DNA from 3 places in the Methylobacterium sp. E-041 genome. Region 2 is predicted to be linked to each of the others. Evidence: riboswitches for the same ligand, from Rfam matches in the RefSeq annotation. Region 2 holds a riboswitch; each other region holds the start of a gene.
What was found. A riboswitch is a leader RNA that binds a small molecule or an ion and turns the genes downstream of it on or off. The one in region 2 is predicted to bind cobalamin.
Positions count from the first base shown of each region.

Region 1: linked by a shared signal. The riboswitch ahead of MKK70_RS17035 (CbtB-domain containing protein) and the one ahead of MKK70_RS13180 (TonB-dependent receptor) in region 2 are both predicted to bind cobalamin.
Region 3: linked by a shared signal. The riboswitch ahead of MKK70_RS27565 (TonB-dependent receptor) and the one ahead of MKK70_RS13180 (TonB-dependent receptor) in region 2 are both predicted to bind cobalamin.

Region 1 is NZ_JAKSYQ010000181.1:16,605-19,873, reverse strand. Features, by position in the region: gene cobW (cobalamin biosynthesis protein CobW) at 1-682, opposite strand, end outside; gene MKK70_RS17045 (DUF1636 family protein) at 701-1,069, opposite strand; gene MKK70_RS17040 (CbtA family protein) at 1,062-1,811, opposite strand; gene MKK70_RS17035 (CbtB-domain containing protein) at 1,834-2,010, opposite strand; cobalamin riboswitch at 2,047-2,328, opposite strand; gene cobU (bifunctional adenosylcobinamide kinase/adenosylcobinamide-phosphate guanylyltransferase) at 2,396-2,923, shown strand; gene cobO (cob(I)yrinic acid a,c-diamide adenosyltransferase) at 2,920-3,269, shown strand, end outside.
Region 2 is NZ_JAKSYQ010000143.1:1,438-4,706, reverse strand. Features, by position in the region: gene MKK70_RS13180 (TonB-dependent receptor) at 1-1,682, opposite strand, end outside; cobalamin riboswitch at 1,801-2,015, opposite strand; gene MKK70_RS13175 (DUF2778 domain-containing protein) at 2,084-3,238, opposite strand.
Region 3 is NZ_JAKSYQ010000292.1:117,014-120,282, reverse strand. Features, by position in the region: gene MKK70_RS27565 (TonB-dependent receptor) at 1-1,497, opposite strand, end outside; cobalamin riboswitch at 1,833-2,041, opposite strand; gene MKK70_RS27560 (App1 family protein) at 2,126-3,269, opposite strand, start outside.

The DNA.
Region 1 (3,269 bases), on a different contig from region 2:
GGAGGCCGAGCAGCACCCGCGGGTCGATCTTGCCGTGGGCTGTCTCGACCACCTTCACCGCGCGGGGAAGCTGGCGCTCCACCTCGGCCCGCACCTGCGCGAGGCCGGCGGCGTCGAGAAGATCCGCCTTGTTGAGCACGACGAGGTCGGCGCAGAGGAGTTGGTCCTCGAACACCTCCTCGAGCGGGTTGTCGTGGTCCACCGCCGTATCGGCGGCGCGCTGGTTGGCCAGAGCCTCGGGGTCCTCGGCGAAGGCGCCCGAGGCGACCGCCGGCCCGTCCACGACCGCGACGACGCCGTCGACGGTCACCCGCGAGCGGATCGCCGGCCACTGGAACGCCTGGACTAGGGGCTTGGGCAGGGCGAGGCCGGACGTCTCGATCAGGATGTGCTCGGGCGGGTTCGGGCGATCGAGAAGAGCCGTCATCGCCGGCACGAAGTCGTCCGCGACGGTGCAGCAGATGCAGCCGTTGGGAAGCTCGACGATCGAATCCTCGGTGCAGCCCTCGATGCCGCAGGCGGCGAGGAACGACTTGTCGAAGCCGATGTCGCCGAACTCGTTGACGAGGATCGCGAGCCGGCGCCCGCCGGCATTCTCGACCACGTGGCGCACCAGCGTCGTCTTGCCAGCCCCGAGGAAGCCGGTGACGATGGTGCAGGGGATCTTCTGGACGATGCTCATGGGGATCTCGCCGATGGCTCAGGCCGCGCGCGGCGGAAACGGGGGGATGCGGGCGACGACGCCCTTGCGGAATTCCTGCGGCCTCTGCTTCCACGGCACGATCCCGTCGGGCGTGCCGGCGTAGAGGCCGACGCCGTCGAGGATGATGCGTGCGGATTCCTCCGGGTCGAGGTCGCCGTAGACGTAGGTCCAGCGATCCTCCGCGGCCACGGCGACGGTGCAGGGCCGCTTGCAGACCGACAGGCACTCGACCGCTTCGATCGTCACGCCGTCGGGGGCGGGAAGCGCATGCAACGCGTCGAAGAGGCGGGCGCCCGCGCGCGGGCCGTCCGGCGCATCGCTCTCCATCCGGCAGGTGGTGCAGACGTAGAGGATCGTGTCAGCCACGGGCGCCTGCCGCGGCCTTCGGGCCGAAGGTCTGCCAGGCGCGCCCGAAGGCCAAGCCGATCACCGCCCAAAACACGAAGGCGATGGCGAGCGAGCGCGCGGCGAACTGCGCGGCGAGGCCGGCGGGAAGCTCGGACGGCGTCGCCGCCACCTCCGGCGCACCGGCCAGATGCGGAGCGACGATGAGCACGATTCCGCCGAGGATGGTGATCGGCACCCGGCGGATCGCGATGAGATAGATCCCCATCGCGGTGGCCGACGCCGTCATCACCCACCAGACCTGGCGGGCGGCCAGCGGGGCCGCCTCGCTGCCGGGCAGCTCGGGCGGCAGGCCCAGAGCCGGCGCGAGCGCCACTGCGAGGAAGCCGGCGACCGCGAAGGCGAGCCCGCGCTCGGGCGACGGCTCGCGGCCGGTGGCCAGCATCACCGCGCCGAGGAGCAGGGCGTAGCCGATCCCGCCGACGAGGGTCGCGAGCCCGGTGAACAGTATGCGCGGCAGGCCGGCGGCCGGCTGCCATTCCGGCTCGGCCTTGGTGTCGTGGTCGTGCCCGGCATGGGCGAGCACGATCGGCGGGCGCCCGACCAGCGGGGCCGCCGAGGCGGCGGCGCCGGGAGCGGCCTGGGTCTCGTAGCGCTCGGCGGCGATGATCAGCGGCGAGGTGAGCGCGAGCTCGAGCCCCGTCACGAGGACGGCCGCGAGGAAGCCGGCGGCGAGCGCCGCTGACAGGAGCCGGATGAGCATGGGAACGCCTGGGTTCAGGCGGTCAATGGCAGGGGAAGTTCTGCGTGTGCCGGAAGTCGTGCGCCGCGTTGTGCAGTGCCGAGGCCGGCGAGAAGCCGGCGAGGAACACGAGCCCGAGGCCGAGCATGGCGGCGGCGACGATGGCGACGAAGCCCTCGTTCGCGCGGGTGCCGGTCTGGGTGAGGGTCTGGGTGGTCATGTCGACAACATCTCCGGCCGCCCCGCCGGCGGCGTTCGAGAAAGCGCGGGGGACGGCAGGTCTCCTGGCTCGCGGATCGCAGCGCCTGCCGCCTTCCCGAAACATCGGTGGCCGAGGGCAGGAGCTGAGGGCTCCCACGGCGTTCCAGGCTTCGATCCGCAACGCAGTCCCATCTTGGACAGGTCGGTTCAACGAAGCCCGGATCGCCGTGGGGACCCTGGCCGCTTACAGTTGCGGGGGCAGCCGCGGCATCGGGTTTCCCCTCACCGCATTCCCTTTTCACCCCGTCTCCGGGGCACCGTCGCGTCCAGCCATAGCCTGTCCGGTCTCCCCGCACAACGGAGGCTTTGACGGGCGCACAGGGGTTGGGGCATGGGTTCCAGCCATGCAGCAGGCCGCGCCTCGGACGACCCTCGTGCTCGGCGGTGCGCGCTCGGGCAAGAGCGCCTACGCCGAGAGGTTGATCGAGGCGGTGCCGGGCCCGTGGCTCTACCTCGCCACGGCACAGGCCTGGGACGACGAGATGCGCGCGCGCATCGCCCTCCACAGAGCGCGGCGCTCCGGCGACTGGATCACTCGGGACGTGCCGACCGCCCTGGCCGCCGCGATCGCCGAGGCGCCGGGGCCGGTGCTGGTCGATTGCCTGACCTTATGGCTGACGAACCTGCTGCTTGCCGATGCCGACCTCGACGCCGAGACGGCGGCGCTCCGCAGTGCCTGCCGGGAAGCGCGCGGGCCGCTCGTCCTCGTGTCGAACGAGGTCGGCCTCGGGATCGTGCCCGACAATGCGCTCGCCCGCCGCTTCCGCGATGCGGCCGGACGCCTCCACCAGAGCCTCGCGGCCGAGTGCGACCGCGTCGTCCTGGCGGTCGCCGGGCTGCCGCTCGTCATCAAACCGCAGGGAACGCCATGACCGACGACGCCGAACGCCATCGCGAGAAGATGGAGAAGCGCAAGGCGGTGCAGGACGCCGAGGTCGCAGCCAAGACGATCGAGAAGGGCCTGCTCATCGTCAACACCGGACCCGGCAAGGGCAAGACCACGGCGGCGCTGGGCCTGGCGCTGCGCATGCTGGGCCGCGGACACCGGGTCGGCGTGGTGCAGTTCATCAAGGGCGCGTGGGACACCGGCGAGGCACATGCGCTGAGGACGTTCGGCGACCGGGTCGCGTGGCACGCGATGGGCGAAGGCTTCACTTGGGAGACGCAGGACAAGGCCCGCGACATCGCCGCCTGCCTCAACGCCTGGAACCGGGCGAC
Region 2 (3,269 bases):
CGGCTCGGCTCCGTCGTGCCGGTGTCGCCCTGGAACAGGTTCTCCGACGCGAAATCGAGGCGGAACAGGGCCAATGCCGTCTCCAGCCCGGCGATCGAGCGGTTGCGGATGCCGACCTCGTAGCCGGTCGAGGGCACGAGGAAGGGCGAGCGCGCGATGTTGAAGAGGGGGCTCGCCGGGTCGACCGTCGCGGTCACGCCGCGCACGTCGTTCGAGTGGAAGCCGCCGCCGTAGTTCACGTAGAGCTCGGTGTCGAACCACGGCCCCAGCACCAGCCCGAGCTTCGGGTTGACGATGCCGTCCCGTGCCTTGCCGGAATTGGCCGCCGTGTCGGAGACCACGTCGCCGTAGTAGCCGTCGGCCCGGAAGCCGACGCTGGTGCGCAGCCAGTCGGTCCAGCGCACGCGGTTGTCGACGTAGAACGCCCCGCTCGCCTCCAGCACCCGGTCGTCGAGGACGCCCGTGCGGAACTGGCGGTTCGCGGTGTTGAACAGCCCGACGCGGATCGCGTCGGTGCGGGTCTGCACCCCGATCTCGTTCTCCATCGGATGCCCGAACAGGTCGCCTTGGAAGACGTGGCTCACCTCGCCGCCGCCGAGGATGCGCTGGTCGAGCTGGTGGAACTGGTCTCCGTTGACCGGATCGTTGAGGAAGTAGGTGAAGTCGTTGAACAGGTTGAGCTGCGAGCGGATGACGTAGGCCGAGGCCCGCGTGACGCCGGTGTCGTCGGTCATGCTCCAGCGGCCCGAGAGCGAGAACCGGCTGCTGTCGCCGCCGTCGGTCGGGTTCAGGGTGCCGAAGCGGCCGATGATCCCCTCCGACACCGCGCGCGATGCGATCTGGTTGGTCGCGGTCCAGCGGCTGGCATAGGCCATGCCGGTGACCGAGAACCCGTCGAGCGCCGTGCCCTGGCTGTAGCGCACCACGCCGTTCACCTTGCGCAGCGCATCCGGCACGTCCCACGGGCCGTCGTAGACCTGCGCCTCGCCCGCCACGAGCAGGTTGCCCTGGCCGAGGGGGGCCGAGGCGATGGTCAGCGCCCGCGCGTAGCCGAAGCTGCCGAACGCGGTCAGCGCGACGTTCTTGGCGACGGTGTCGAGGTAGTCGATCCGTACCGAGCCGGCCGAGGCGAAGTCGCCGTCGCGGACGAAGTACGGCCCCTTGTGGAACGCCACCGCGCCGACGAGCTCGGGGATCAGGAAGTTGATGTCGGCGTAGCCCTGGCCGTGCGCGTGCGTGCGCATGTTCACCGGCATCCCGTCGACCTCGATCGCGATGTCGGTGCCGTGGTCGAGGTTGAAGCCGCGCAGGAAGAACTGGTTGGCCTTGCCCTCCCCCGAATGCTGGGTGACGATCAGGCCGGGCACGGATTCGAGCACCTCGCCCGGCCGCGTGATCGGGCGGCTGTTGATCTCGGCGCCGGAAACGATGCCGGCGCTCGCCGCATCCACCGTCCGAAGCGCCCCGCCGGCGCCGATGGTGCCGCCGACGTAGCCGGCGCTCGCCGCCGCCCCGGCGGCGGGCCTGGGATCGTCGGCCGTCACGGAGATCTCGGCGAGGTTCGCCTCGGCCTCCCCGGCGGCGGGGCGCGCCAGCGCGGCCGGGCCCGAGAGGGCGGCGGCGCAGGCGAGAGCGAGCAGGGTTGGCGTTCGGAAGACGGGCGGGGACTGGGACGCGGACACGGGACCTCGGGCGACGCGGACGTGGCACGTCACCGCGAACGAGGCCGATCCACCGCTCCGTCCGTCGGACGGCCGGGGGCTTCGACACCCGCCGGAACACCCCGCCCGACGCGCTTCGCGTGTGACCACGACTGACGGCAGGTCTCCTGGCTCGCGGGTCATCGCCCGCCACCGTCTTCCCGGATGCGGCGCATCCAGTGACGTCCAGTGGTGGAAGGCTCGCCGCTTACAGTTGCGGGGGCAGCCGCGGCTTCGGGCAAGGCCCCGTCGGGCCCTCCCCTCACCGCGTTCCCTTTTGATCCTCGATGAGGAACCGTCGCGTGCAGGTTGCGTCGGGCGCCGCCGGCCCGTCAATCCGGCTTTCGGACGCCGTCGCCGGGTGTGGCCGATCGGTGACGGCGTCAGCGGCTCGCGGCGAAGCGGGCCGGGCCGTCGCCGCGGCCGGTCACCACGACGAGGCGGCGGATCTCGCCGCGCAGGAACGCCTGCAGGAAGCGGTCGTAGTTGCGGAAGGACACGCAGCCGTTCGAGGCGCCGCTCGGCCCGAGCATGTAGGTGTGGGCCAGCAGCCCGTCGCGGCCGTGGATCGCGGCGGCGCCGCCCACCGGGTTGAGGCGGATCGCCCGCACGCCGTGGAACAAAGCCTCGCGCTCGGTGAGGTCGTAGGTGCCCGGCGGGGTCGAGCCGCGCATCCGCAGGTGCACGAAGTCGGGATGGTCCATGCTGGCGCCGAGGCCGGAATGGGCTTCCAGCACCTCGCCGTTCGGCAGGCGGACGGTGCGGGCGGTGATGTCGTAGATCGCCGTGCCGGCGCCCGCGTCGGGGCCGGGGAACAGGCGGCCGCGCGACCGCTCCAGCCCGGGGCTCTCGAGGGCGGCGTAGGCCAAAGCCGGGCCCGAATCCTTCCGCGCGGCGAACAGCTCCTCGAAGAACGACGGCGTCTCGGCGGTGGGCGCCGGGACCGCCTCGGGCACCCGGCGCGGAGCGCGGCGCAGGGCGAGGCGCTGCGGCACGGGGGCGGCGATCAGGTCCGCCGGGCGGGCGACCGGCAGCGGCACGATCTGGGCCTGCCGCACGACCTCGGTGTCCCGCAGGACCTGGGTAACCCGCAGGACCTGCGTGTCCCGTAAGACCTGGTTTGCCCGCAGGGCCCGCACCTGCTCCACGACCTGGGCCTGCCGGCCGGTCTGCACCGGGGGCGCGGCTTCCGTCGAACGCGGCTCGGCGGCCGCGAGCGTCGCGACCGGCGGGGCGAAACGCGGCTCGGGCGGGGTGAGCGCGGCGCCGAGGGGCGCGCCCTGACGGTCCGCGCCGGCCTCCGGGCCCAGCATCGGCCGGGGATCGAACAGGGCGGCGAGGGCGGTCGACCCGGTGCTGCGGGCCTGGAGGCTCGCGACCTGCGGCACCGGCTCGGTCCCGCCGCCCGGCGGCACGCCCTCAAGGGTGACGAGGCAGAGCAGGGCGGCGAGCGTGTTGCGAAGGATCGGGTGGCGGCGTGCCCGCCGGCGGCGGGCGGGACGCGTGAGGCCGCAGGAGGAGCGCGGGTGATGAGGCATGCGGACTCGACTCGAAGGCGACCCGGTGCCC
Region 3 (3,269 bases), on a different contig from region 2:
GGCGACCTGCGCATAGAGCGCGGTGTCCGGCGTCGGGTTGAACACCAGCCCGAAGCGGTAGCCGAGGCCCTGGAAGGACTTCTCGAACTGCGCGTTGCTCATCAGGTTCTCGCGCTGCAGGGTCGAGGCATCGAACCGGACGCCGGACAGGAACGAGAGCTGGTCGGTGAGGATCAGCCGGTCCTCGGCGAAGACCGAGGCCTGGTCGGTGCTCGTCGCGTAGGCCGGGCTGGCGCGGCCGTTCAGCGGGAACGAGCCCGGGTCGTAATCCGTCAGCGGAACGCTGGTGACGAGGCCCGATCCGACGGTCGAGAAGTTGTTGATGTGCCGGAAGTCGATGTGGTTCACGTCGAAGCCGGCCAGGAACTCGTTGCGGAAGCCGAACAGCGTGCCCTTGAACGCGGCGTCGAACCGGTTCCCGACCTGTTCCTGCTGGTGGTAGATTTCGGTGTAGTCGCTCCGGTCGACCAATCGCGTCGATCGGTTGAAGCTGTAGGTCTCGACGTCGAGCCAGTGGCGCCGGCTCTGCAGCCGGTAGGCGGTGTTGCGCACCGTGATGTCGGCGGTGGGCGTCCACTCCGTCTTGAGCTGGGTCCAGTTGTCCGCCCAGGTGATCTTGGCGTCGCGGACGTTGTAGTTCTTGAACCGGATGAAATCCGGGATGCGCCCGTCGACCAGCGGCGTGCCCCAGTAGCGCGCCGGCTCCTGATAGCCGAGGTCGTGGCTCAGGGTGAAGGCGAGGTCGGGCGTGGCCTGGAGCAGGATCGCGCCCGAGACCGCGAGGTTGCGGAAGTCGCCGTCCGGGCTGATCCAGCCGCCGGCGCGGTTGCCGCTGACGTTAAGGCGATAGGCCACCGCGTCGCCGATCGGGCCGCCGGAATCGAGGGCGAGCCGCGCGATGCCGTCCGATCCGACGCCGGCCCGCACCACGTTGATGGGCGTGAAGGTCGGCTTCTTCGTCACCACGTTGATGACGCCGCCGATCGCCCCGTCGCCGTAGAGCACGGAGGCCGGCCCGCGCAGCACCTCGATGCGCTCGACGTTCCAGGTGTCGAACGGGAAGGTCACCGTGTTGGCGCCGACGAACAGCCGCGTGCCGTCGTAGAGCTGCTGGATCGAGTTCGGCCCCGAGAACCCGCGGCTGGTGAAGGCGCCGTTGCCGTTGCCCGGCGAGGCGATGGTGGTGATGCCGGTGGCGTTCTGCGTCACGGCGTCCGCGATCGTGTCCTGGCCGCGCAGCCGCGCGGTCTCGCCGGAGATGACGTCGACGCTGCCGGGGGTCTCCAGCGGCGTGAGGCCGAGGCGGCTCGCGCCGCGGTCGGGCGTGCGCAGGTTGAGGCCGACCGGCGCGGTGCGGCTCAAGCCGACGCCGTCGCCCGCGACCGTGAGGGTGTCGAGCACGACGCTCGCCGATTCGCCGGCGACCGGCTGGGCGCCGGCCTCTCGCGGCGGAGCGAGGATGACGAGCGCCGTGCCGGCGAGGAGCGGGCAGCGCATCGCGCGCCCGAGGGAACGAGCGGTTTGCAGAAGAACGAGCATGGATCGGATTCGGCTCTATCGGCGCGACGCGACGGCCTGCCCGACCCTCGATCTACATCGAATGTAACAATGTTACAATTAGGCGATCGGCCGAACGCGGCTCGGCCGCCGGCGCACGGATGCCGGGCGGCTTCCTGTGCGTCGTTCGGCGCGGGTCTCGCGGTCGGCAAGGGCATGGAAGGGACGTGCGGACGCGTGTGGTGGCACGTCACCGCGAACGAGGCCGCCCCGCATGCGCCGCGCGGGCCCATGCGTCTCGACACCCGTCGAGGCACCCCGCCCGACGCGTTTCGCGTGTGACCACGACTGACGGCAGGTCTCCTGGCTCGCGGGTCGCTGCCCCTCATCGTCTTCCCAGGCGCCGTGACCCAGTGACGTGTTGATGGAGGCTCGCCGCTTACAGTTGCGGGGGCAGCCGCGGCATCGGAAAGGCTTCTCGGAGCCTCGTCCTCACCGCGTTCCCTTTTGATCCCCGAGGGGAACCGTCCCCGCCAAGTGGCTTCCGCGGTCCCGAAGAGTCAACGGCCGGAATCACGCTCCTGTGAAGTGTGACCCGGCGGCGACAGCGACGGCGCGCACGGTGGCGCTAGGTCGAGACATGCGATCCGTCCTGCGCCGACGCCTCGACGACGACGCTCGGCGGCAAGGTTCCTCCGGCGCCGCCGAGGACGGAGCCGAGGTCGCCCGGCAGGGCGGTCTCCGCGGTCAGCTCCGCCGGCTCGCCGCCGGCCGCGTGCTCGTCCGCCACCAGGGCGACCGCGCCCAGTGCGATCAGGCCGAGGCTCGCCGCGTGCCGGGCGATGGCGGTGCTGTCGGCGGCGATGACGAGGTGGCTCCCGGCGGCCGCGACGACCTGCGCCAGCGCCTCGATCTCGCGTATGCGGTCGGCGTCCCGCGACACGTTGCGGATGTAGACCGCCTTCACCCGGCCGGGATGGTCGGCGACGATCCGGCCGTAGACCTCCGGATCGTGCTGCCCGCTGTCGCCGATCAGCACGAAGGGCAGGTCGCGATACAGCGACAGCATGTGGACGATCAGGGCGCGCTTGTGATCCTCCGCCCGGCGGGGGAGGGGGTGCTTCCACGACAGGCCCCATTCGCGCAGGAACAGGATCGGGCCCACCGGGATGCCGTGGATCGTGAAGAACTCCGACAGCATCTCGTACAGGCCCCACGGCGCGCGCGAGACGTAGAGCATCGGGTTGGCCTCGATGCCGTCCGGGCCGACGTAGAGGGCCCGGTAGAGCGCGGCGACGCCGGGGAAGGCGACGCGGTTCTCGGCATCCTCCACGAACAGCCGCCACAGCATCTTGGCCTTGTTGGCGACGCCCGTGCGCATCACCGTGTCGTCGATGTCGCTGACGACGACGCAGCCGGTGGCGCCCGGCGGCACGAACACCTGCCCCCGCGCCCGCACCGGCAGCTCCGCCTCGAGCGTGAGGTCGACGTCGTGCCAGCCATGGTCGCCCGCGGGCAACGCCTCCGGGCTGAGATGGACGCGGAAGTAGCCGTCGCGGTCGGTCTGGACCCGCGCCTGCGCGCCGCCGAAGCGGGCGGTGACGGCGGCGTCCTTCAGCGCCCGCCGCGCGATCCGCCGGGTGATGTCCCGCAGCTGCGCGCGCAGGCTCTCGTCGCCCGGTGCCGTACCGGGGTGGGACTGGCGGAAGATGCGGCCGATCAGGAAGATCTCGTCGGCGGAGCCGTAGCCGCGATAGGGCTCAATGACGATG